Regions from separate parts of the Bacillus sp. mrc49 genome, predicted to be linked through region 1. Evidence: riboswitches for the same ligand, from Rfam matches in the RefSeq annotation. Region 1 holds a riboswitch; each other region holds the start of a gene.

What was found. Region 1 has a riboswitch for S-adenosylmethionine ahead of CVN76_RS25065 (sugar ABC transporter substrate-binding protein). Riboswitches for the same ligand answer to the same signal wherever they lie in the genome.
Region 2: it holds a riboswitch for S-adenosylmethionine, as region 1 does, so the genes downstream of both, CVN76_RS19985 (5-methyltetrahydropteroyltriglutamate--homocysteine S-methyltransferase) here and CVN76_RS25065 (sugar ABC transporter substrate-binding protein) in region 1, are expected to answer to the same signal.
Region 3: it holds a riboswitch for S-adenosylmethionine, as region 1 does, so the genes downstream of both, CVN76_RS26825 (methionine biosynthesis PLP-dependent protein) here and CVN76_RS25065 (sugar ABC transporter substrate-binding protein) in region 1, are expected to answer to the same signal.
Region 4: it holds a riboswitch for S-adenosylmethionine, as region 1 does, so the genes downstream of both, mtnK (S-methyl-5-thioribose kinase) here and CVN76_RS25065 (sugar ABC transporter substrate-binding protein) in region 1, are expected to answer to the same signal.

What each region holds. Positions count from the first base shown of each region.
Region 1 covers NZ_PHNG01000788.1:32,505-38,453, reverse strand. The annotation lists gene CVN76_RS25075 (ABC transporter permease) at 135-1,136, opposite strand; gene CVN76_RS25070 (sugar ABC transporter ATP-binding protein) at 1,138-2,640, opposite strand; gene CVN76_RS25065 (sugar ABC transporter substrate-binding protein) at 2,700-3,812, opposite strand; SAM riboswitch class I at 3,928-4,033, opposite strand; gene CVN76_RS25060 (GTPase domain-containing protein) at 4,131-5,949, opposite strand, start outside.
Region 2 covers NZ_PHNG01000712.1:1,167-7,115, reverse strand. The annotation lists gene CVN76_RS19995 (YhgE/Pip domain-containing protein) at 1-753, shown strand, start outside; gene CVN76_RS19990 (PadR family transcriptional regulator) at 793-1,335, shown strand; gene CVN76_RS19985 (5-methyltetrahydropteroyltriglutamate--homocysteine S-methyltransferase) at 1,390-2,493, opposite strand; SAM riboswitch class I at 2,687-2,788, opposite strand; gene CVN76_RS19980 (hypothetical protein) at 2,891-3,412, shown strand; gene CVN76_RS19975 (glycerol-3-phosphate responsive antiterminator) at 3,544-4,086, shown strand; gene CVN76_RS19970 (MIP/aquaporin family protein) at 4,318-5,142, shown strand; gene glpK (glycerol kinase GlpK) at 5,163-5,949, shown strand, end outside.
Region 3 covers NZ_PHNG01000800.1:102,220-108,168, reverse strand. The annotation lists gene CVN76_RS26840 (ABC transporter ATP-binding protein) at 1-527, shown strand, start outside; gene CVN76_RS26835 (hypothetical protein) at 593-835, opposite strand; gene fumC (class II fumarate hydratase) at 945-2,327, opposite strand; SAM riboswitch class I at 2,651-2,763, shown strand; gene CVN76_RS26825 (methionine biosynthesis PLP-dependent protein) at 2,849-3,961, shown strand; gene metC (cystathionine beta-lyase) at 3,958-5,139, shown strand; gene CVN76_RS26815 (type B 50S ribosomal protein L31) at 5,247-5,495, opposite strand; gene CVN76_RS26810 (ABC transporter ATP-binding protein) at 5,619-5,949, opposite strand, start outside.
Region 4 covers NZ_PHNG01000778.1:14,571-20,519, forward strand. The annotation lists gene CVN76_RS24125 (pyridoxal phosphate-dependent aminotransferase) at 1-1,166, opposite strand, end outside; partial or broken gene CVN76_RS24130 (carbon-nitrogen family hydrolase) at 1,264-2,052, shown strand; SAM riboswitch class I at 2,125-2,279, shown strand; gene mtnK (S-methyl-5-thioribose kinase) at 2,357-3,556, shown strand; gene mtnA (S-methyl-5-thioribose-1-phosphate isomerase) at 3,571-4,617, shown strand; gene CVN76_RS24145 (LCP family protein) at 4,771-5,658, opposite strand; gene CVN76_RS31225 (hypothetical protein) at 5,711-5,949, shown strand, end outside.

The sequences.
Region 1 (5,949 bases):
GCCATGCCGATGAAACTGGGCAGAAAACTCACCTTTAAATCACATATTTCATTATGAGTCCTTTATGACCTGAATGACATCAGCCCCTATGCTCATGATGGCAAAGGGACTGATGTATAAATATCATGGGAACATTAATGTTTTTGTTTATAATAGGTAATCGCAAGTGCAAGGGCCAGCACTGTTCCTTTGACGATATCCATTGCATAGTAGGGCACCGACATCATGATCAGCCCATTTTGCAGGATTCCGATCAGGACGGCTCCAATAAAGGTTCCGAAGGCATTCGGTTTCCCGGCCCCCAAGACGGAGGAACCAATGAAGGCAGCTGCAACGGCATCCATTAAATACGGCGCCCCCGAATTGATTTCAGATGTCATGACCCTTGAAGCAAGGACAATACCCCCGATGGCGGCAAATAAAGCGGATAGGAGATAGGCCAGCACCTTGTATTTATTGACCGCTATCCCGGAAAGTCTTGCCGCTTCCTTATTTCCCCCGATTATGTACATATAACGACCGTGCTTCGTATACGTCAAAAAGATGTGCGTCGTCACCACTATGACTGCCATGATTAAAATAATCCATGGTACTTGGCCTACTTTGGCGAAAAGCGGGCTGATCAGTCCTGTCGCGAACGTCCCATCAGGCATGACCATATTTTGCGAAACCGTCGCCCCTTTTGTATAGGTAAGGGCTATGCCTTGAATAATGAACATCGTAGCCAATGTCATCAGCATGTCAGGGATTCTCAATTTAACGATCATGAACGAATTCAAGGCCCCTACGACAAGTGAGGCACCGATTGCAGCCAATATGGCAATCAGGGTATCCTGCGAAAACCAGACAAACATCGATATGACGATTGCATTGGCCAATGAAGCGACGGAACCGACGGAAAGGTCGAATCCATCCACCGTTAAAGATATCGTTATGCCGATCGCAATGATCGTCACGATTGAAATCGAGCGGAGGATATTGATCAGATTGTTGGTTTGAATGAAAGATGGATTGGAAGCGGCAAAGATTCCAATCAAAAGGATAATCGTCAATATCGTGCCGTATTTATAGAAAAACTCGAACAACTCCACCTTTCTTTTTTTCGCGGTCTCTGTAACAGGAACGATTGTGTTCATCCTATTTTCCTCCTGTTGAATAGAATAATAGTTCTTCTTCATTGGTTTTCTTTGTTTGTAGTTCGATGACCGTTGTTCCATCGTATAACACATATGTCCGATTGGTAATGCCGATGATTTCGGAAAGCTCCGAGGACGCATAAATGATCGCTTTCCCCTTCCTGGCAAGCTTTGCAATCAATTCGAATATATCCTTTTTTGCTCCAACATCCACCCCTTTTGTCGGTTCATCGAATATGTATACATCCGCATCCGCCAAAAGCCACTTCCCGATGGCAACCTTTTGCTGATTACCTCCTGAAAGGTTTTCGACCTTCGCTTCACCAGAGGAAGCCTTGATGCCGAGACTCACAATCATCTCCTTCGCTTTTTCCTTTTCCGCCTTACGATCCACAACACTGAAAGTATTGCAGAATGTGCCGATACTGGCTGCAGTCAAGTTCGCCGTAACGGTTTCCTGAACAAGGACCCCTTCTTTCCTGCGTTCCTCCGGTACAAGTGCCAAACCGCTTTTTACCGCATCATGCGGTGATTTCAAGGAAACCCTTCTGCCGTTCAGTATGACTTTTCCCGTACTAATCGAAGTATGTCCAAACAGGACTTTACACAGCTCCGTTTTCCCAGCCCCGACCAAGCCTGCCAAGCCGACTATCTCTCCTGCCTTCAAATGCAGACTGACATCCTTAATCTTCCCCGCGTCTGATAATCCCTTCACTTCCAGAACGACGTCACCAATTGCGGCATTCACTTCCGGGAACTGTTCATCCATCCTTTTCCCAAGCATGAGCTCAACCACTTCACTCTGGGTGATATCGCCCATTTCTCGGCAGGCGACACGCTCTCCATTCCTCATGATCGTGATTTCCTCACAAACCCTAAAAATTTCTGGGAGACGATGGGAGATGAAAATGATTCCTACACCCTTTTGCTTTAATTCATTTACAATTCGAAAAAGTTCCGAGGTCTCCGTATGGCTTAACGGGGCAGTTGGTTCGTCGAGAATCAAGAATTTGCATTCAGTCGAAACGGCCCTGGCTATGAGGACCATCTGCTTTTGGGCCAGGGTCAGATCTTTCACCAATTTTTTCGAAGGAACATGAATGTTCATATCTTCAAGAATCTGTGTGGCCGTGCTGTGCAGATCTTTCCATTTGACCAGCTGTTTCTTGCCCATGTTTTGGACCATTTCATTCAGCATTACATTTTCACCGACGGTTAAGTATGGGATGAGTGCCGTATCCACTTCCTGATACACGATTTGAATGCCATGTTCCTGCGCTTCCTTTGGCGAACGGATTTCCCGCTTCATCCCATCGAGATAAATGTCACCTGAATAATGAACATGTGCCCCTGATAAAACTTTCATCAACGTGGATTTCCCTGCCCCGTTTGCACCGACCAATGCATGGGCGGTTCCTGACCGTACCGAAAAATCAACGTCATTAAGCGCCTTGACCCCAGGAAATTCAATCGAAATGCCTTTCATTTCAAGTTGTGTGGCCATGTCCATTCCCCCTACCTGAACAGACACTCCCCTTCATAGGAAAGAGAGTGCCTCTTTTTTTACTTTTTATAGTGATCTTTCAAGACTTTCATCCAATCTTCTTCAAATTCGCTGGATTCACCCCATCCATCGACAATTCCAGATAGGTTCGTCATGTTTACCGCTTCTTTTGAAGCCTGGATTTGCTTTTGTGAAATGAGCGAAGCCTCTAAATCATATGTTTGCGGCGTATCCTCGCCCGCTAATTTTTTTGCCAATATCCTCATATTCACAGCCCCGATCAACTTTGGATCGACTGCTGCCGTGTAGGACCATGAGCTATCAGCAGAGTGCATTTCCTGAAGATCTGCATTGGATACGTCAATTCCGTATATCTTCACCTCATCACGGCCAGCTTCTTTTATCGCCCTGGCTGCTCCGATAGCAAACGCATCCCATGTTGCGAAAATGGCATCCAATTTACCTTTAGGATATTTATTCAGCATTGCGGCTACTGCATTCTGTGTCTGAACCGAAGTATCGGCAGATGCCACCCCGAACCTTTCGACTTCTTTTATACCAGGATTTTCTTTTAATTTTTCCTGATAGACGGCATTTCTTCTCACCATTGGGGGAAAACCATCCACCCACAGATAGGCGATTGCCGCTTTACCTTTCTGTTCTTCTATCAACTTATCAAAAGCAAGTGTTGCCAGCGCTTCATCATCCTGTGAAGTTAATGTAACACCGTCTATCTTGGATAAATCGCTTATGGAGTCGAAGGTGACAACGCTTTTTCCTGCATCAACCAGTTTTTGAACATCATTGACTGTTGCTGCATCATCCCCATGGGAAATGATATAGCCGTCATAATCCTGCTGCAAAGCCTGGGCTATGGCATCATGGAATTTGGCCGTATCACCATTTGCTGTATATGTATCCACTTGGAACCCCAGATCTTCCCCTTCTTCCTTCGCTCCAGCCAAATATTGGGCCGTATGATCATCTCCGCCTATTTTACGGATGACTTTGATTTTGGCTCCTTCCCCCTCGGCAAATCTTTCTGGAACATTTTCAAATGAAACTTTTTCTTCTCGCTTCGGTTCCGTTGAACTCTGTCCTGAAGAGCAACCCGTTAAAAGCAAAGCAGAAGCGATAGCTGTAATGATTGCAGCGTTAATAGACTTTCTCATCCTGTTTCCCCCATTTTCTTCAATTATTCTTATCTGTTAAGTTGGTGTAAATCCTAAAATAAAAACCTCTCTAGTAATAGAGAGGTTTAATCGGCTGTTTTGCAGACTTGTCCCTCTCTTATCTGTCAAAACATTTCTGTTTTGCAGGATTTAGCACCAATTCCTAATGGAACGGTTGCTGGGCATCTTAGGGCCAGTCCCTCCGCCACTCTTGATAAGAGAATATATTGTGTTACGTTTTTCGTAATTACCACTTTATAGGGATATAGTCGTAAAGTCAATAGATTTTTGAATATTTGAAATGTTCGTCATGACTATTTATTTTCTTTGCAGTTGGGCTAGACGCTTTTTCTCGATTTTTTCCAGTCTCTCCAGCTGGCGCAATTTGACTTCGAACAGAGTGATAGGGTCACGGTAAACTTCCGGGTTTTCCTTCATATGCTCCAAGGCGGCCTGGTAGTCTTTAATTTCCGTCTGCGTTTGTTCTATCGTTTTTTGCAGTAAGGCAAATGAGCTGCGATAGAAAAGTGAGATGTCCCGATCCAAGGATTTTTCAAACAATCCGAATTGGGTCAGGAAGCGATCCGTTATCATCTCCGCTACATCCTGGTAATCTTCGCCTTCCAAGTATTTCTTATAACGATTGTACATATTGGCTTTATTTTGCGGAATCGCCCCAAATAGTTTTCCTGCTCCTTTGAGCAGCAGCTGCGATGGCGTCCTGCGCAATAAGATATTGACGTTTTCGATCCGGATGCTGCTTGTCATCCGGTCCGCATCACGGCGCCAGTCATCCAATACCCTGAAGTCCCCGGCAAGCATGATCCGTTCTTCCTTGTATAGTTCATTGAATCCTGAACTCATCTCATCCATAAACTGCTGGCTTTGTGAGAATTCCATTTGGGAGCTGGCAATCCAGTCTTGCAGCGAACGGTAATATTGCGGCATGATTTTATCGGAAATGAAAGCTTGGATCCGATCATTCATTTCCTGATTCAACTCGATATGGACCTGACTGAAATCACTGCTTTCCGTTAACGATTTAGAGCAATCCCTCAGTAATTCGGGGATGTTGGAAGAAAGCTGATTTTTCACTTCATCTTTAATCAAACGGTACGCCCTTATGATATTTTCACTTTTTTCTTTTTCCAAATCTGCCAGCTGGTTGACAGCGCCATTCAGCTTGACCTCCATCTGTTCATTCCAAGAGATGGAATGCTCACATTTCCGCTCGTTGGCGGCCCGTTTTTCTAACAAATAAGATAAAGTTTTGCGAATGAACGCAAGGATTTTTTCAGATCTTCTCTCCATCCAATTGCCATCTTGATAATTTGATTGAAGGAAAGCCGAAAGGTCCTTCAGCTGCTGCTTGCTATCATAAAGCTTGGAGAAGGCGAAAACTTTCGCATTCGGGAAATATGCATTCACTTTATCCCAAGTTTCGTCTTCCATCCGTACTGCCACTTGATCGCTGTAAATCGTATCCATCTTATTCAACAAGAAGTGTATCGGCAGCTTCGGAGCCAGCTTTTGAATCTCCAATAACAGATCCCGTTCGCTTCCGGTGAAAGGAGCCCGTGCGTCAAGGACGAACAATAGGCCATCACTGCCATGCAAATAGCCTTGGAAATCAGATTCGACGCTTTTTTCCCCATTGAATCCAGGGGTATCCAACAGCCTCAGGCGATTATTCTTCAGGTAGTCACTAATAAGCGTAACATCGACAATAGTCCCCCGCTGACGGCGCGTTTCATCCAATTCCGTTAATTCCATCACAGCCTTGCGCTCTGTGTCCGTGATTTCGAGGATTTCCAAATCATCTCCATCTTTAACACTGACCAGGGACGAATGATCTTCGGCAGCAATGCTCTCGCCGACAATCGACTGAATGAAGGAAGTCTTGCCATTGCCTGCACTCCCAACTAGCAACAGATTGAAATTGGCGGTATCTTTAAGCCCCTCGACCATCCACTTCAGCTTGTTGCCGACCCTTAAATCATTCTCTTCAGCCCACTGGATAATGGAATTGAAGAGTTTTTCACCAGCTTCTAGCCCGCCTCCCAATTTAGGGGACTTCGCCAACAGACTTTCTGCATCCTGAATGACCAGTGCATTGATCGTATCAGGGAATATTTCA
Region 2 (5,949 bases), on a different contig from region 1:
CAGTTTTCAGCTCAATATGCGAAAGGCCTATTAATGAATTTAAATGTTCCGGAAGAACAAGCGGAAGAAATGGCCTCAGCGATGCAGCATCAATTCAGTGCAAACACTGTGAAAATCAATGAAATCCCAGCAGGCATGCATAATGGGATGGCGCCGATGTTCTTAACGATGGCGGCATATGTAGGAGCGATGATTGGGGCGATGCAATTAGGGGCCGCGTTCAATGAAAGCAAAGGGAAGGCAGGCAAGTGGAGGCTGTTTGGCTACATGCAGCTTGCGGCGCTTCTGATTGCGGTCGTAGCACCGGCAGTAGGTCTAGGAATCACCTATGCTGTACAAGGACATGGACTTGAAACATTCTTTACATTATGGGGACATCATGCACTTGGCTATTATGCATGCTGGCAATTTACATCCATCTTCATCCTGTTGGTCGGTGAAGGGGGCATGATCTTGAATATGCCAATCCTGCTTATGCAAACCATTGCCAATGGGGCTGCAATCACACGGGAAATGATGTATGCACCATATCAGTGGCTAAGCTATATTTCACCCATGTATTATTCAATACAAGCAGACTTCGCGATCATGTATGGTGGCGGAGATCCGTTACATGCACACGTAATGATGTTGATGGTGGGGGCATCTGCGTTGCTCATCAATATCATGATCGTGGCAGTGCGCCATAAGGAATTACCGCTAAAGACGGAAGAGGCGGATCGCCTTGCAGCTGAAATGAAGGCTTTAGTTTGATAAAATAAAGATAGGTGACGATTGAAGGGAGTTTTAACCGTGTCTATCCAAATTTATATCCTGGGTATTTTAGCTGAAGAAAAAAGCTATCCATATATGTTGAAAAAGCGATTATCCGAACCGATTCCAATTGATAAATTTACCGGAATTACCGAAAGTAAATTGTATTACCATTTTGACAAGCTGGCTGCCAATCGGTTTATCGAGCCGGTCGAAACGATAAAGGAAGAGAATCGGCCAGATAAACATGTCTATCAAATTACGGAAAAGGGAAGGGGAGAATTGGTAAAACGGATTTATCAAACGTTCGAAAAAGCCTCCCAAATCACGGATATGTATATTGCACTGACGAATATCAAGCATGTGGATAGCGAAAAAGTAATTGCGATCTTAGAGCGCAAAATTGATGAGCATCGATTGGCATGGGAAACATATTTAAGTTTTGACCAGCCGGTTGATGAGGATTCTGATCAATATTTGGGATATAAATTCATTAAGGAGCATTCATACAGCCGGGCACAGCATACAGCCGAATGGCTCGAGGAGCTTGTTTCACGTATAAAAGAAAATGCCCCCCAATAGCAGATGCACCGAAAAGGCCATTTCCCAATAAGGGGAATGGCCTTTTGGGATGAATCATCCCCACACTTCTTTTGCTACATCAACGACGAATTTCAGTTTTTCCCATTGTTGTTCTTCCGTAAGCTTGTTGCCATGATGGGTGGAAGCGAATCCGCATTGCGGGCTTAAGCATAATTGCTCGAGCGGAACGAACTGAGCGGCTTCTTTAATGCGGGCCTTGATGGCTTCCTTGTCTTCGATTTCCCCATTTTTGGACGTGACGACTCCAAGTACGACCTTCGCCCCGCCAGTAGGGATGTGTTCCAATGGCTTGAAATCGCCAGAGCGATTATCGTCATATTCGAGGAAGAAACCATCCACTTTTTCTTTTGCCAATAATGTCGGGGCTATGCGGGCATAGCTGCCTTCGAATGCCCAGGTCGACTGGTAGTTTCCGCGGCATAGATGTGTCGTGATGATCAAATCGTCTGGTTTGCCTTCCAATGATCCATTGATGACACGCAAAGCCAAATCGATTAATTGTTCGCGCGTATATTTTCCATCCTTGAACTGGAAATCAGGAGCTGAAAGTCTGGCAATGTATACATCATCCAGTTGAAGGTAACGCACACCTGCCTCATAAAAGGCTTTTAAAGCATCCTGGTACGTTTGGATGATATCATTTGCATAATCCTCAATATCAGGGTAGATGTCTTCATTATGAACCCCGGCAGCAAATAATTGATTGGGGCTGGGAATCGTTTGTTTGGCGACGGCACGACCGCCGACGATTTTGTTCAATTCGATAAAATCGTTAAGGAAGGGGTGCTTAGGGTTGAATGAAACCTTCCCGATATTGCGAACGTTGTATCGCTCGGTTTCGACACCATCGAATGTGAGTCCTTTTTCAGTCACGTACCCCTCGATGCCATTTAAATGCTCAAGGAAGTCGAAGTGCCACCATGTGCGTCTGAATTCCCCGTCGGTCACGACCTCCAAGCCGACTTCGATTTGCTTATCGACGATCCGTTTAATTTCTTCGGTTTCAACCTCGCGGAGTCTCTCAGCAGAGAGGGCGCCTTCCTTAAATTGCTTTCTGGCCTGATGGATACGATCCGGCCTTAATAAACTTCCGACGTGATCCGCCCTGAATGGGGCCTTTGTTAAAGTGATTGACATGTTGCATTCCTTCTTTCCCTGTATAAAATAAAGGCACGTTTCGTAAGGATTGTTGTTTTTAATACGAGCGTTGAAAAGGCAATCAACCACACCGCATGACTTGGTGAATAGCAACAAAATATGCGAAAACGGCCAAAATAAAAAACCTCTTCTTAAAGATAAGAAGAGGGGTAGGCAACAAGGTCATGTACTCTTCTTATCTTCAAGCTATTACACTTCTGGAATTAGCACAGTACATCGAAAGTCTGTTGCTGAGGTATCAAAGGGCCAGTCCCTCCACCTCTCTTGATAAGAGTTGTCTATTAAATTACTTACGACTATACAGGGAGTTGTTCCAAAGGTCAAGGTCTGAAACCGAAACATTTAGAATATACCGATTATTGGGAGGCCTGAAGCAATGAACAGGAAATCCGACCTAACATATGCTATAAACGATGTTCCATATGAGGTAATAGGTATAGTTGGAAGGGATGGGAGCAGGATGAGTGCATTCGATGCATCGACTATTTTTGGGAAGGGATTGCCGATCACGCTAACGGCAGCCATGCTGGAGAGAATGATAAAAACGCGATTATATGAGCGTGATATCCATGTCGAGATTACGCCAGAGCATATGGTCCTTTGGGGAACGACCGAAGTGAAGAAAATGATGTTCAAGAAAAAGGTATCATTCCGAATGGCATTAAAGCCGGTCCATACGGAAAAAAGAACGATAACATTCGAATTGATCGAGTTGAAGCCAATAGATAGGGATTTCATAAATCAAAAGCTTTTTAACAGACCGCCCATATTTGAATATGATAATAGAAGGATCAAAATGAATATGAATGCCTGGAACATCGTCAGGAAAATCCCGATAGGCACGATCCAATCTTGTGAGCTGGTCGATGGAGGATTGAAAATGAACCTTTCCTTATGACGGGTATATACATTTTCGCGCGCGTCATTTATCGGGGGTAGAAAAATGTGTTTGATAAATCAAGTTCTTTAAAATATACTAAGTTCCTAAAAGTTTGGATTTTTTTCCGGAAGATAAGGGGGGGGAAATGAATGGATCAGAAGATTTTGCCTGCCTCGGCAAGCATGAAAGATTTCGAAAGATTCCTGGATAGCCCGTATGAAATAGGGGTATTTCTTGATCTTCATATCTCTCAATTGAAAAATGTCAGTATGATGGCAAAGCAGCATAATAAGAAAATGATTTACCATGTCGATTTGATCCATGGCATAAGAAGTGATGAATACGCGGCGGAATTCATTTGTCAGGAATATAATCCCTTTGGGCTGATTTCCACCAAAACAAGCGTTATTCTGAAAGCGAAGCAAAAGGGTGTCATTGCCATCCAGCGAATTTTTTTAATAGACACACATGCGCTGGAGAAAAGCTACAAGCTGGTGCAGAAAACCAAGCCAGATTACATTGAGGTTTTGCCGGGAGCCATGCCCTGGATGATAAAAGAAGTGAAGGAGCGGTTACAAACACCTATTTTTGCAGGAGGTCTTATCCGGACTTCGGATGAAGTCTTGAACGCCCTAGAGGCAGGCGCATCGGCCATTACCACTTCCAAAACCGAGTTATGGGATATCGTCTGAACCATTCGGGCTTGAAAGAAAAAAATGCAAAAATAATAGATTGATTTTTCACAAAGTGTTTGACAGCGTTTTCATAACCTAGTATATTGTAAATTACAAGTTAATATATGTGACGGAGACTAGGAGATTCACAACAGAGCCATTCATATTTTTTATGAGGATGGTTCTGCTGTGAATCTCCTTTTATTTGTTGTCAAAGATTTACAATTAATTAGGGGAGAGGTTTTATTCATGACACCATTTTGGGGAGAATTGGTAGGCACGATGATTTTGATATTATTCGGTGCAGGTATCGGGGCAGGTTCAAGTTTGAAGGGCTCTTATGCTAAAGACGCGGGATGGATCGTTATTACGATTGCTTGGGGACTGGCGGTTACGATGGGCGTTTTTGCAGTGGGCTCGATAAGCGGTGCCCACTTGAATCCGGCCGTTACAATCGGATTCGCCATCATTGGAGAATTCCCATGGAGGGATGTGCCGGTTTATATCGCTGCTCAACTGATTGGAGCGATCTTGGGGGCAGCTCTCGTATTCTTTCATTATTTGCCACACTGGAAGGCTACTGAGGATCCAGGTGCGAAGCTTGGTGTGTTTGCCACGGCGCCTGCCATCCCTCATACATTTTCCAATCTATTAAGTGAAATGATCGGGACATTCATCCTTATCCTTGGTCTATTATTCATCGGGGCCAATAATTTCACGGAAGGTTTGAACCCATTCGCTGTCGGCCTGCTGATCGTCGTGATCGGGATGTCCCTTGGGGGCACGACAGGATATGCGATCAATCCGGCCCGAGATCTGGGACCGCGCATCGCGCACTTTTTGCTGCCGATACCGGGTAAAGGAAACTCGAATTGGGGCTACTCGTGGATTCCGGTCGTTGGACCGATCGTTGGAGGTTCACTTGGTGCCGTTTGTTATAAAGCATTCTTTTTGGGGGATATAACAGTAGGATTTTGGTCTGTTTTGGGAGTAAGCGTGATACTATTGGCACTAGCATATGTTTTTGGGAAAAAGCAGGCGCATGAATTGGAAAGCAGGAATATCGCTAGTTAATTTAAAGGAGGGCATTGACCATGGAAACGTATATTTTATCTTTAGACCAAGGAACGACAAGTTCACGGGCGATCTTATTTAACCAAAAGGGCGAAATCGTCCATTCTTCGCAAAAGGAATTCACTCAGCACTTTCCTAAGCCGGGCTGGGTCGAGCATAATGCCAATGAAATTTGGGGATCGATTCTAGCGGTAATTGCCGGGGTGCTTTCCGAATCGGGTGTCAAGCCAGAGCAAGTTGCCGGCATCGGGATCACCAATCAGCGTGAAACGGCAGTCGTTTGGGATAAGGAGACAGGGGTCCCCGTTTATAATGCAATTGTCTGGCAGTCCAGGCAAACAAGCGAAATCTGCGATGAATTGAAGGAAAAGGGATTGAATGACCTATTCCGGGATAAGACGGGATTGCTGATCGATGCCTATTTTTCCGGTACCAAGGTGAAATGGATCCTCGATAATGTGGAAGGCGCACGGCAAAGGGCGGATGAAGGCAAGCTATTATTCGGCACCATCGATACTTGGCTGATTTGGAAGCTTTCAGGGGGCAAGGCTCACGTCACGGACTATTCCAATGCCTCCCGGACATTGATGTACAACATCCACGAACTGAAATGGGATGAAGAACTTCTGGAAATATTGACCGTTCCAAAATCGATGCTCCCGGAAGTTAGGCCTTCCTCCGAAGAGTACGCACGTACGATCGAGTATCATTTCTTCGGACAATCGATTCCGATTGCAGGCGCGGCCGGTGACCAGCAGGCAGCGTTGTTTGGCCAAGCCTGCTTCAGTGAAGGAATGGCCAAAAACA
Region 3 (5,949 bases), on a different contig from region 1:
TCATGAAGGACGGGATCATCCAACAGGTCGGTGCCCCAAAAGACGTATATGAGAAACCGATCAACGTTTTCGTCGGAGGCTTTATTGGATCACCTGCCATGAACTTCTTCAACGGGACATTAAAAGAAGGCTTCATCAAAATGGGTGAGCAAACGTTTGAGATACCTGCAGCGAAAATGAGAATGCTGCGTGATCAAGGCTATGTCGGAAAAGATATCATCCTTGGCATCAGGCCGGAGGATTTCCATAATGAAGGTGAATACTTCACGGATTCCCCGAATGCCCTATTCAAAACCCACATCGATGTGGCAGAACTCATGGGGGCGGAAATCATGCTTTACTCCACGCTTGAAGGACAGGACTTCGTTGCACGGGTAGATGCCAAAAATATCATTCATGCAGGCGAAAAAATCGAGCTTGCCCTCGATATGAATAAAGCCCACTTTTTCGATAAAGGCAGCGAACACCGCATTTTTGTCGAAGAGGACGAACAGATGCAGGAAGGTTTGAAATTGTCTGCTAACTAAACATAAAAAAATACCCGTTCATGAACGGGTATTTTTTTATGTTTAGCCGGGATTCAAGGACTCTCCTATTCCTGAACCAATACCACTTCATCATGTCCGCATTCAGGGCATTTCATAAGGTGTGGGCATTGGCCTTTTTGTAAGGATTGGGGGCAGCCGTCATTTAGCTTAAGTGTATCGATATCCATATAAGCACTGTATTCATCAGCGTAATCCATGAATTTCCCTTTATCGTCAAGATCATTGCCGCATTCGGGGCAATTCACATGGATTTTTCTCAGACCGTTGCAAAGCGGGCATAAAGACATTGTTTTTCCTCCATTTCCAGCCTTTGATCCTTAGTATTTGTTGATAGGATGATTTTAACACATTGAAACACCCTCCCAAAAGAAACAGTGGGAGGGCATTCTTCTGCTATTATTTATTGACCATGTTAGCTGGGTCGACCCATGCATTGAATTCATCTTCCGTCAGGAATTCCAATTTTAACGCCGCTTCTTTAAGAGTTGAGTTGTCCTTGAATGCAGTTTTGGCAATTTTGGCCGCTTTTTCATAACCTATGTGCGGGTTCAACGCCGTTACAAGCATCAGCGAACGGTCTACATTTTCTTTGATTTTATCTTCATTGGCAGTGATGCCGACTGCACAGTTATCGTTGAAGGAATGAATGCCGTCCGTCAATAATTTAACCGTTTGCAGGAAGTTGTAGATGATGACCGGTTTGAATACGTTCAATTCGAAGTTTCCTTGGCTGGCTGCAAAACCAATCGTGGCATCGTTACCAACTATTTGTGTTGCAATCATGGTAAGCGCTTCACTTTGGGTTGGATTGACCTTCCCTGGCATGATGGAGCTTCCTGGTTCATTTTCCGGGATGGCAATTTCACCAATTCCGCTTCTAGGGCCGCTTGCCAGCCATCTGACATCGTTGGCAATTTTCATTAAATCCGCTGCCAATGCTTTCAGTGCGCCATGGGCATACACGATTTCATTATGGCTTGTCAGGGCATGGAACTTATTATCCGATGTGACAAATGGATGTCCTGTATCCGCAGCGATTTGTTTTGCGGAAAGTCCAGGGAATTCTTTTTTTGTATTGATTCCGGTTCCAACAGCCGTTCCGCCCAGCGCTAGGTTCAATAATTTTTGGCTGCTTTCCTCAATCATCTCCAGGTCTTTATCAAGCATCGCTTTCCAACCGGATATTTCTTGTCCTAAAGTTAACGGTGTTGCATCTTGAAGATGTGTACGGCCAATTTTCACGACATCCCAAAATTCTTTTTCTTTTGCATCAAATGTATCTCTTAGTACTTTGATCGCAGGGACCAGCTTTTCAGCAACTTCCATGAAGGCTGCAATATGCATGGCAGTAGGGAATGTATCATTGGAGCTTTGGGCTTTGTTAACGTCATCATTCGGATGAAGGGCAACAGATTCCCCTATTTCTTTTAACCATTCATTTCCTTTGTTAGCGACCACTTCATTCACGTTCATATTACTTTGCGTGCCGCTCCCCGTTTGCCAGACAACAAGCGGAAAATGTTCATCAAGCGTACCTTCGAGGATTTCACCGCATATCTTGACGATGGCATTCTTTTTCACTTCCGATAAATCACCAAGATCATAGTTCACCTTCGCTGCAGCCTGCTTAACGTATGCAAACGCACGCACCAATTCAATCGGCATTCTTTCGTTACCGATTTTGAAATTGTTCCGGCTTCTCTCGGTCTGTGCTCCCCAATATTTATCAGCAGGCACTTTCACTTCACCCATCGTATCTCGTTCGATTCTGTATTCCATGTGTTCTCCTCCTATGGTTGCACTATTCATCGAAGATCTTATGTATTAATAAATGAATAATGTCGTAATATTCTTTCTCTCCATCCATTGTACAAACATTATTATTTTAAAGCAAAAAAAACCGGTCAAGCCTGTTCTTTTTTCTAAAGGGATCATTCAGGTTTCACTTGAAGGCTACTTCGCCTACATTTCCAGTTTTTTTTATTAACGTAAAACGTTGCCACGCTGGGTTTCAATAGGTACATCCATGCAATCCCTTACCAAATTCTCCTTGACAGTATTTTGTATATATAGTAAATTCAAAAGAAATTGAATAATCTAAACTCTTATCGAGAGAGGTAGAGGGAATGGCCCGATGACACCTCAGCAACCTTCATTTGTTCCAACGAATGAAAAGGTGCTAATTCCACAAGTTTTTGAACTTGGAAGATAAGAAGAATGACTCGTCACCATTTAATCAAAGTCTTCTTCTTAAAGAAGACTTTTTTTTATTTTTATTACGCAAAGGAGCAGTGAAAATTATGTACAAAACTGAAACATATCTTGCTCAATTAGGAAATCGCAGTGAAACGGCGACAGGAACGGTCAATCCTCCCGTCTATTTCTCGACAGCCTTTCGTCACGAAGGGATTGGCCAATCGACTGGCTTCGATTATACAAGGACAGGTAATCCCACACGCCAACTATTGGAACGTTCGATCGCCGATCTCGAAAAAGGCGATCAAGGTTATGCCTGCAGCTCGGGGATGGCCGCCATTTCTACGATACTGGCGCTTTTCAAATCGGGTGATGCTTGGATTGTCAGCGAAGACCTTTATGGCGGTACATATCGTCTCTTGGAACAAGGCTTTAAGAAATGGGGATTGAAGTGTGACTATGTAAACACATGTTGTTTGGAGGATATCGAGAATGCCATCACTCCTCACACGAAAGCCATCTTCATCGAAACTCCCACTAATCCCCTTATGCAGCAAACGGATATTGGCGCCATTGCCGCATTGGCCAAACGATTCAATGTATTGCTGATCGTTGATAATACTTTTTACACGCCTCTCATTCAAAAGCCCATCCTACTTGGCGCCGATATCGTGATTCACAGCGCAACCAAGTATCTCGGCGGCCATAACGATGTACTCGCCGGACTGATCGTGGCTAGCGGCGCGGAATTATGCGAATCACTAGCCTTCCATCATAATGGCACAGGAGCTGTGTTGAGCCCCTTTGATTCATGGTTGTTGATGCGCGGAATGAAAACTCTTGCACTTCGGATGGAACGCCATGAAAAGAATGCGAAGATACTTGTTGATTACTTGTCGGAGCATGATTGTGTAACGGACGTATTGTATCCCGGAAGAGGCGGCATGATTTCTTTCCGGATCATCGATGAAGACGCTGTCAACCCATTTTTACAATCGCTCTCACTGATTTCGTTTGCAGAAAGCCTTGGCGGTGTTGAAAGCTTCATCACGTACCCGGCCACACAAACACATGCCGATATACCTCTTGAGGTCAGGACGGCGAACGGGGTTTGTAATCGCCTTCTCCGCTTTTCCGTAGGCATCGAAGACAGCGGAGATTTGATTTCCGACTTGCAGCAAGCATTCGCGCATGTAAAAAGGGAGGCACTTCGATGACAGATCATGATTTTAGCTTTGAAACCAAATTGCTTCATAATCAACATAAATTCGATGCAACGACTGGCGGTGTGAGCGTTCCGATTCAGCACGCCTCCACTTTCCATCAATCCGATATCGATCAATTCGGCAAATATGATTACAGCCGAAGCGGGAATCCGACTCGCGAAGCGTTGGAAGAAATCATTGCCGAACTTGAAGAAGGCACACATGGCTTCGCCTTTTCCTCAGGTATGGCGGCCATTTCAACAGCTTTTCTGCTGTTATCTGCCGGGGACCATATCATCATTTCCGAAGATGTGTACGGGGGAACGTTCAGGATGGTCACCACAGTCCTGACCCGTTTCAAAATTGAACATACTTTCGTTGATATGACGGACCTCGAAAGCATCGAAGCGGCCGTTAAGCCAAATACGAGGGCCATTTACATCGAAACGCCTTCAAATCCATTGCTGAAAGTGACCGATATTTCCGCCGTATGTGATATCGCCAAAAAAATTGGTGCCTTAAGCTTTGTCGATAATACATTCTTGACGCCAGCACTGCAAAAGCCTTTAACACTTGGCGCTGATGTTGTCCTTCATAGTGCTACGAAGTTCTTGTCCGGGCATAGTGATGTAGTAGCTGGGCTTGCAGTGGTAAAAGACCCTATATTGGCGCAAAGGCTCGGTGCCCTCCAAAACTCCTTCGGGGCCGTTCTTGGTGTTCAGGACGCCTGGCTTGTGATGAGGGGGCTGAAAACCTTGTCCGTAAGAATGGATCACTCCCAAAAAGGGGCTGAAAAAATTGCCGCCTACTTGAAGAAACATCACTTGGTGAAAAAGGTTTATTATCCTGGACTTGCGGATCATCCCCAGCATGCCATCCAGAAGAGTCAATCGCTTGGGGCGGGAGCGGTCCTTTCCTTTGAATTGGCAAGCGAGGAAATTTTCCGTTCGTTCGTGAACACCGTTGAACTCCCTGTCTTTGCCGTAAGCCTAGGCGCGGTGGAATCGATATTATCCTATCCCGCTAAAATGTCACATGCTGCGATGCCTGCAGATGAAAGGGATAAACGGGGCATCACCAACAGCCTGCTACGTCTCTCCGTGGGACTTGAAAATCCGGATGATCTAATCAAGGACTTCGATGCTGCACTAATAAATATCGCCAAAGGGGAAGTTCTAGCTGCAAAATGATGAAATGAGAAAAGGTCGCTGCCCCATATTTCATATTTCTATGGGGCACCCTTTATTTCATTCCATAACAATAGATAAGGACCATCGATCGCTCGATGGTCCTGCTATCATTTCTTCATATTATATTTTTCAAGAAAGCGATCCACTCTTCCGCCTTTTTCAGCGAACTTTTGCTTTCCTGTATAAAAAGGATGCGTATCTGAGCTTATCTCCACTTTTAATAATGGATACGTTTGACCGTCTTCCCACTCGATTGTTTCGTTCGACTTTTTCGTTGAACCCGTCAAAAATTTATATCCGCTGTTCGTATCCATAAATACTACTTGTTGATAATCAGGATGAATATTTTGTTTCACTATTATCACCTCATTGTTAGGATAACTATATCTTAAACGTAATGATTACTATTATCAAGTGATATGCTTGAGTGTACCAAATTGGCACACTCATTATTATTTCCAAATTCGTTAATGATTACTTCATCCTGCCATCCCTTTATGCGGACCAACCTGCAGTTCATACATTTGATAATACTTCCCTTGCAATCCCATTAGCTCCTCGTGTGTCCCCTTCTCGGCAATCCGCCCTTTATCGAGGACGAGGATTTGATCGGCATTTTTGATCGTGGAAAGTCTATGGGCAATGATGAAGGTCGTTCTGCCTTTTTTCAGCACTTCCATCCCCTGCTGGATAATGGCCTCTGTTTCGGTATCGATGCTTGCCGTTGCCTCATCCAAAATTAAAATCGCTGGATTGAATGCAAGGGCTCTGGCGAAGGAGATTAGCTGACGCTGTCCGGAAGACAGTGTT
Region 4 (5,949 bases), on a different contig from region 1:
AGATTTAACTTGCGTATCCGCTCGACAGCCTCCCCGAGCCGTTCCTCGGAGGTCAAAAGCCCGACCCTGACATAGCCTTCGCCAAATTCACCGAATCCATTACCGGCCGCCACGGCCACATGGGCGTGGGTTAGTAAATGATCGGCAAAACTCTCTGAGGTGAATCCTGCCGGTATTTTAAGCCAGGCAAAAAACGATGCTTCCGGAGCCTTAACCTCCCAGCCGAGGGCACGTAATCCCTCAATGAAAACATTCCTGCGCCCCTCATATACCTTCACCAATTCGGCCACGCACTCTTGCGAATCAAGCAAAGCAGTTGCCGCCGCCTCCTGTATCGCCGGGAAAAGGCTCACATATAGGTGGTCCTGCAAAAGTTCAAGAGCTTCGATGACACTTTTGTTGCCAACGGCGAATCCGACTCTCCAACCAGCCATATTGTACGTTTTCGAAAGTGTATATATTTCGATCCCAACATCCTTCGCTCCCTCTGCCTCGAGAAAGCTAACCGGTTTTTTCCCATCGAAGCCTATGGCTCCATAAGCAAAATCATGGACCACACATATTGAATGCTTTTTGGCATATGATACGGTTTCGGTAAAGAATTCTTTCGTTGCGGATGCACCTGTAGGATTATTCGGATAGTTCAAGAACATCATTTTCGCTTTATCCAGCACATCTTTATGTATAGCTTCGTAATCCGGAAGAAAAGCATTTTCCTCCTTCAACGGCATCCCTTCAATTTCCGCTTTCGCCAGGACGACACCTGAAAGATAATCGGGATAACCGGGATCTGGAACGAGGATCGTATCGCCTGGATTCAATAAACACTGGGGCAATTCGACGAGTCCTGCCTTTCCGCCGAATAGAATGGCTATTTCACTATTCGGATCAAGCTTTACGCCGTATTCCCGTTCGTAGAAGGCAGCTGCCGCATCTTTTAAATATTGATGTCCCCTGAACGGTGAATATTTATGGTTGATCGTTTTTTCAGCTGCAGCCTGTAAACTTTTCACGATATGCACAGGCGTCGGCTGATCGGGATTCCCTTGGCCCAAGTTAATGACATCATGCCCTTGCGCAGTAATTGCATTGACCTTTGCGACCAATGAAGCAAAAAACTGCTTGGGAAGTTGTTGAAGCTGTTTCGATTTTTCGAATTGCAACATTTATTCACCTTCTCTGAAATTTCTTGAAATTCTAGTCACAAATGATATATGTTTATCATAATCTTGTAAAGCATTTTTACCTGTGGAGGTTTTCATAATGAAATGGAAGATGGCTTGCATCCAGATGGATATAGCATTCGGACAGCCTGATCCCAATTATCAGCTGGCCGAACAATGCTGGAAAAAGCCGTGCACGCAGACGCAGATATGGTTATTTTACCAGAGTTATGGGCTACAGGCTATGACTTGACCAGATTGAATGAGATTGGTGATGAAGAGGCAGAAAAGACGATTGAATTTTTCAGGAACTTGGCGCTGAAGCACCAAATCCATATCATAGGCGGCTCCATCGCAAAAAAAAAAAAACACAAAAGGATCTTTAACACGATGGTCATCATCGATAAGAACGGGAAACTCATTAAAGAGTACGATAAGCTTCACTTGTTTCAGTTAATGGATGAACATCATTTCTTGCAGCCAGGCGAAAAGGATGGTTTATTTACCCTTGATGACAAAATATGTGCCGGTTTCATTTGTCATGACATCCGCTTTCCAGAGCGGCAGCGTGCCCACTCCGCTCGAGGGGCAGAAGTTCTGTTCGTAACCGCAGAATGGCCGAAGCCTAGACTCGATCACTGGAGAGCCTTAATGATCAGCCTTGCCTGCCACCGAAAACCAGTCCTATGTTGTAGCCGTGAACCGTTCAGGATCGGCTGTCCATAAGGTATTTGCCGGTCACTCCATGAACATTGATCTTTGGGGGCATATCATAAGTGAAGCAGGAGAGGAAAGCGAACTACTGACAGGCACCTTGGACCTCACCGAAGTATCAAACGCTCGCCACAAAATGCCGGTATTCGAAGATCGCCGTCTTGATTATTATTAATTTGCCATTGACAAACTATTTAAAAGATTGATATTATTTTCCCGAAGATTAAAATTTCAGAAAACATATAAACTCTTATCAAGAGCAGGCTGAGGGATTAAGGCCCTATGAAGCCCAGCAACCGACTGTAATACCATTGTGAAATGGGGCGGATACACCGCCGGATTGCAAAATCCGCAGAGCACGGTGCCAATTCCACCAGAAAACACTTTTCTGGGAGATGAGAGGTCCGAAGCTAATACTTCTGCCTCTTTCTATGGAAAGAGGCTTTTTTATTCTTATTTTTAATGTGGAGGGGAAAGAAATGACTCAAAACCATTCGAATTTTACAAGATTGACTAACGCAACGGCCATTATCCTTGCAAAAAAATTAGGGTTGGTAGATGCCGATGCGAATTTAAGCTGTAAAGAAATTGGTGATGGTAACTTGAATTATGTGTTCCATATTACAGACACGGCCACAAATAAAGGGATAATCATCAAGCAAGCGGTCCCTTATGCCAAAGTGCTTGGCGAAAGCTGGCCGCTGACGTTGAAAAGGGCTGCCATTGAAGCGAATGCCCTTATTCATTTCCGGAGCTATTGTCCCGAATTCGTACCACAAGTCTATTATTCGGATGAGCAGCTAGCCATCACGGTCATGGAAGACTTGTCACACTTGAAAATTGCTAGAAGCGGATTGATTGCGGGCGATTCGTTCCCATTGCTTTCGCAGCATATTGGTGAATATGTTGCGAAGACTTCATTTTACACTTCCGATTATCATTTGGAGCCCTCCGCAAAAAAAGAAGTGGCACGGCAATTCACGAATCCGGAGCTCTGTAAAATCACGGAGGTCTTTATTTTCACCGATCCTTTTTTCGAGGAGCTGCCTGGAGATTTCGAAGTTGAATTAACGGATGCCGCCAAACGGATTTGGCATGATCAAGATGTGATTTTAGAAGTGGCTAAGCTGAAACAAAGCTTCGAAACCGAGCAGGAAGCCTTGCTGCATGGAGATTTACATACAGGAAGTATATTTGCAAGTGAAACCGAAACAAAAGTTATCGACCCTGAATTCGCTTTTTATGGACCAGTCGGTTTTGACCTTGGACAATACACCGCCAATCTCCTCTTTCAGGCGGTCACTCGGAATGGAGCAGGAAAAGAAGAGATATTCAGACAACTCGATGAATTTTGGCGGTCATTTGAAAAAAATTATGCGGAACTATGGAACACCCACAATAAAAGTCCGTTCCGCCATGTGACTGGCTATCTCCCTTATTTACTGACTAAATTCAAACGGGATGCATTCGGTTTTGCCGGATGTGAATTGATTCGAAGAACGATCGGCCTCTCTCATGTCGCAGATTTAAATGTCATGGAAGATAAAGAAACGAAAATCGCGGCCAAAACGGCCACGTTGAAGCTTGGTGCTTTATTGATAAAAAAACGGGAAGAATTGGATGTTCCAGCGGTCATCGAATGGATAAAGCAACAAACGCTGACTTCATCTTCCCTCTAAAAGGAGACCTGCACGTGACGACGATAGCACCTTTACCATATTCGGTACAATGGGACAATACCCATATCACATTATTAAATCAACAAGCCCTTCCTGCCATCACTGAATTCATTAAACTTCATTCGGTTGAGGATGTATATGACAGCATCCTTACATTAAAGGTGCGCGGTGCACCAGCGATCGGACTGACAGCAGCATTCGGGGTGGCACTTGGTGCCCAGCAGGAAGCTGCAACGAATTTAGCGGATTTCAAAAAAAATGTAACGAAACATATCGAAAGGCTCGCCTCTTCCAGGCCTACTGCCGTCAATCTTTTTTGGGCATTAAAGAGAATGAAGAATAAATTGATGGAGGCCCAAAGCATTTCTGCTGCCAAGGAAGCACTTGTTTTCGAGGCTAAAGCCATCTTTGCAGAAGATGAAGAAATGTGCAGGAAAATCGGGGAGCATGGCTTATCGTTATTCGCAAAAGGAGATTCCGTATTGACGCATTGCAACGCGGGTGGAATTGCCACAGCCCGTTATGGCACGGCACTGGCCCCTTTTCATCTAGCTAAAGAGCGGAATTTCCCGCTGAAAGTGTACGCCTGTGAAACCAGACCTGTTCTGCAGGGTGCGCGATTGACCGCTTGGGAACTGATGCAAGCAGGTGTTGACGTCACCTTAATCTCTGATAATATGGCTGCGCATACGATACATCAAAAACGAATCAATGCCATTATAGTAGGGGCCGATCGGATTGCGGCAAATGGGGATACAGCCAATAAAATAGGCACTTTGGGCTTAGCCATCTTAGCCAAGCATTTCGGGATCCCTTTTTATGTGGCCGCTCCATCAAGCACGTTCGACCTTTCTCTTGAATCGGGTGCGTCCATCCCGATTGAAGAACGAGATGGAGCCGAAATCACCTCCATTCAAGGAATCAGGTTCGCACCGGAAAACGTCAACACATTCAATCCAGCCTTTGATGTAACGCCCAATCATTTCATCACTAGCATCATCACCGAGAACGGGATCATTCAACCGGACTTTTCCAATAACATCCCGAATTTCGTGAAGTGACGGTTCTTTCATTCGAGTGGTGACTAAAAAAACGAGCGTGGATTCAAATCCATGCTCGTTTATTAAATAGCTTTTTCATTTATTCTTACGAGGTCTTTTATAAAATAACAAAACCAGTTTGTGGTTTTCGCTACGAAAAGGGCATGCCCCTGCCTACTTTGAAAAGAACTTTTGAAGCGCCCGCTTATTTTTCGTCTCATCCATTTCCAACACCGCCCCAATCTCGGGATATTCTGCATCTTTAAAGCTTCCTTCGACAGGAATCCTCAACGTTTCGACGGTTTCCGGTGCATGAATGACGGCCTTCGGTCCCATTTCCAATATCGTTTTCAGACCTATATCAGTATCCAAATAGGAGAGGCCTTGTTCAATTATGTCAGGAAGGGCTACCACTCCTTCAAAGGAAGAGATTTGGTTGATGAATCCGTTTTTTAATTGAAGCAGCACATCTTGCTGTCTGTCCACCCTTCCAAAATCACTTTCATCGTCATGCCTAAAGCGGACATATTTCAATATTTCCTCACCATGTAACACATTTTTACCAGTGCTTGCTTGGATGCTCATGTCATCAATGATTGTTTGATCGACGTCGACCACCACCCCATCAGGGGCAAGCAAGTCCACCATCTTCACAAATCCCTGAAAATCTATTACAGCTACATGATCGACTTTGACACCAAAGCTATCATGGATGGTTTTCTTAAGCAATTCCTTTCCCCCATAATAATAAGCAGCATTTATCTTATTGTATTGAGGATGAACGCCGGGGATTTTAACATAACTGTCACGCATGATAGAAGCCAGCTTCAGCTTCCCCTGTTCAGGAAAGTATCTGGCAAGCATGATCGCATCGGACCGGGATTTTTTCTCTCCCCTGGAATCAACCCCAATTAACAGAAATGTTTTCTCACCGTCCTGGATCTTTTCATTGGTTAAATTTTTTTCCGTACCTGCGTTTCCATTTTGTTTCGGTAAAGGGGCATAGGTGCATCCTGCCAAAATCAAGACCAATAGATATATGTACAATACCTTCTCTTTCATTACCTCACCTCATCGGAAAATTAATTCTATTTTTACCTTTAAATGGATTATTATGCATACAATTACAAAAGATCTGTCAGCGATTATTTATCCACAGTTGGAGGGCCTATACGTAAAACGTTGCTTTGCACTTCAGCTGAAAGCCGAGGAGGCTCAAAGGAGCACCTGCAGTGCAATGGAACGGACCAAGTACCAATCCTCCAAAATTGAAAGCAATCAGGATTCCACCTTCATGTTCAAGCAAAAGTGGAATGGAACGGAAGGCGCGAGACTCCTGCGGGAAATGCGCGT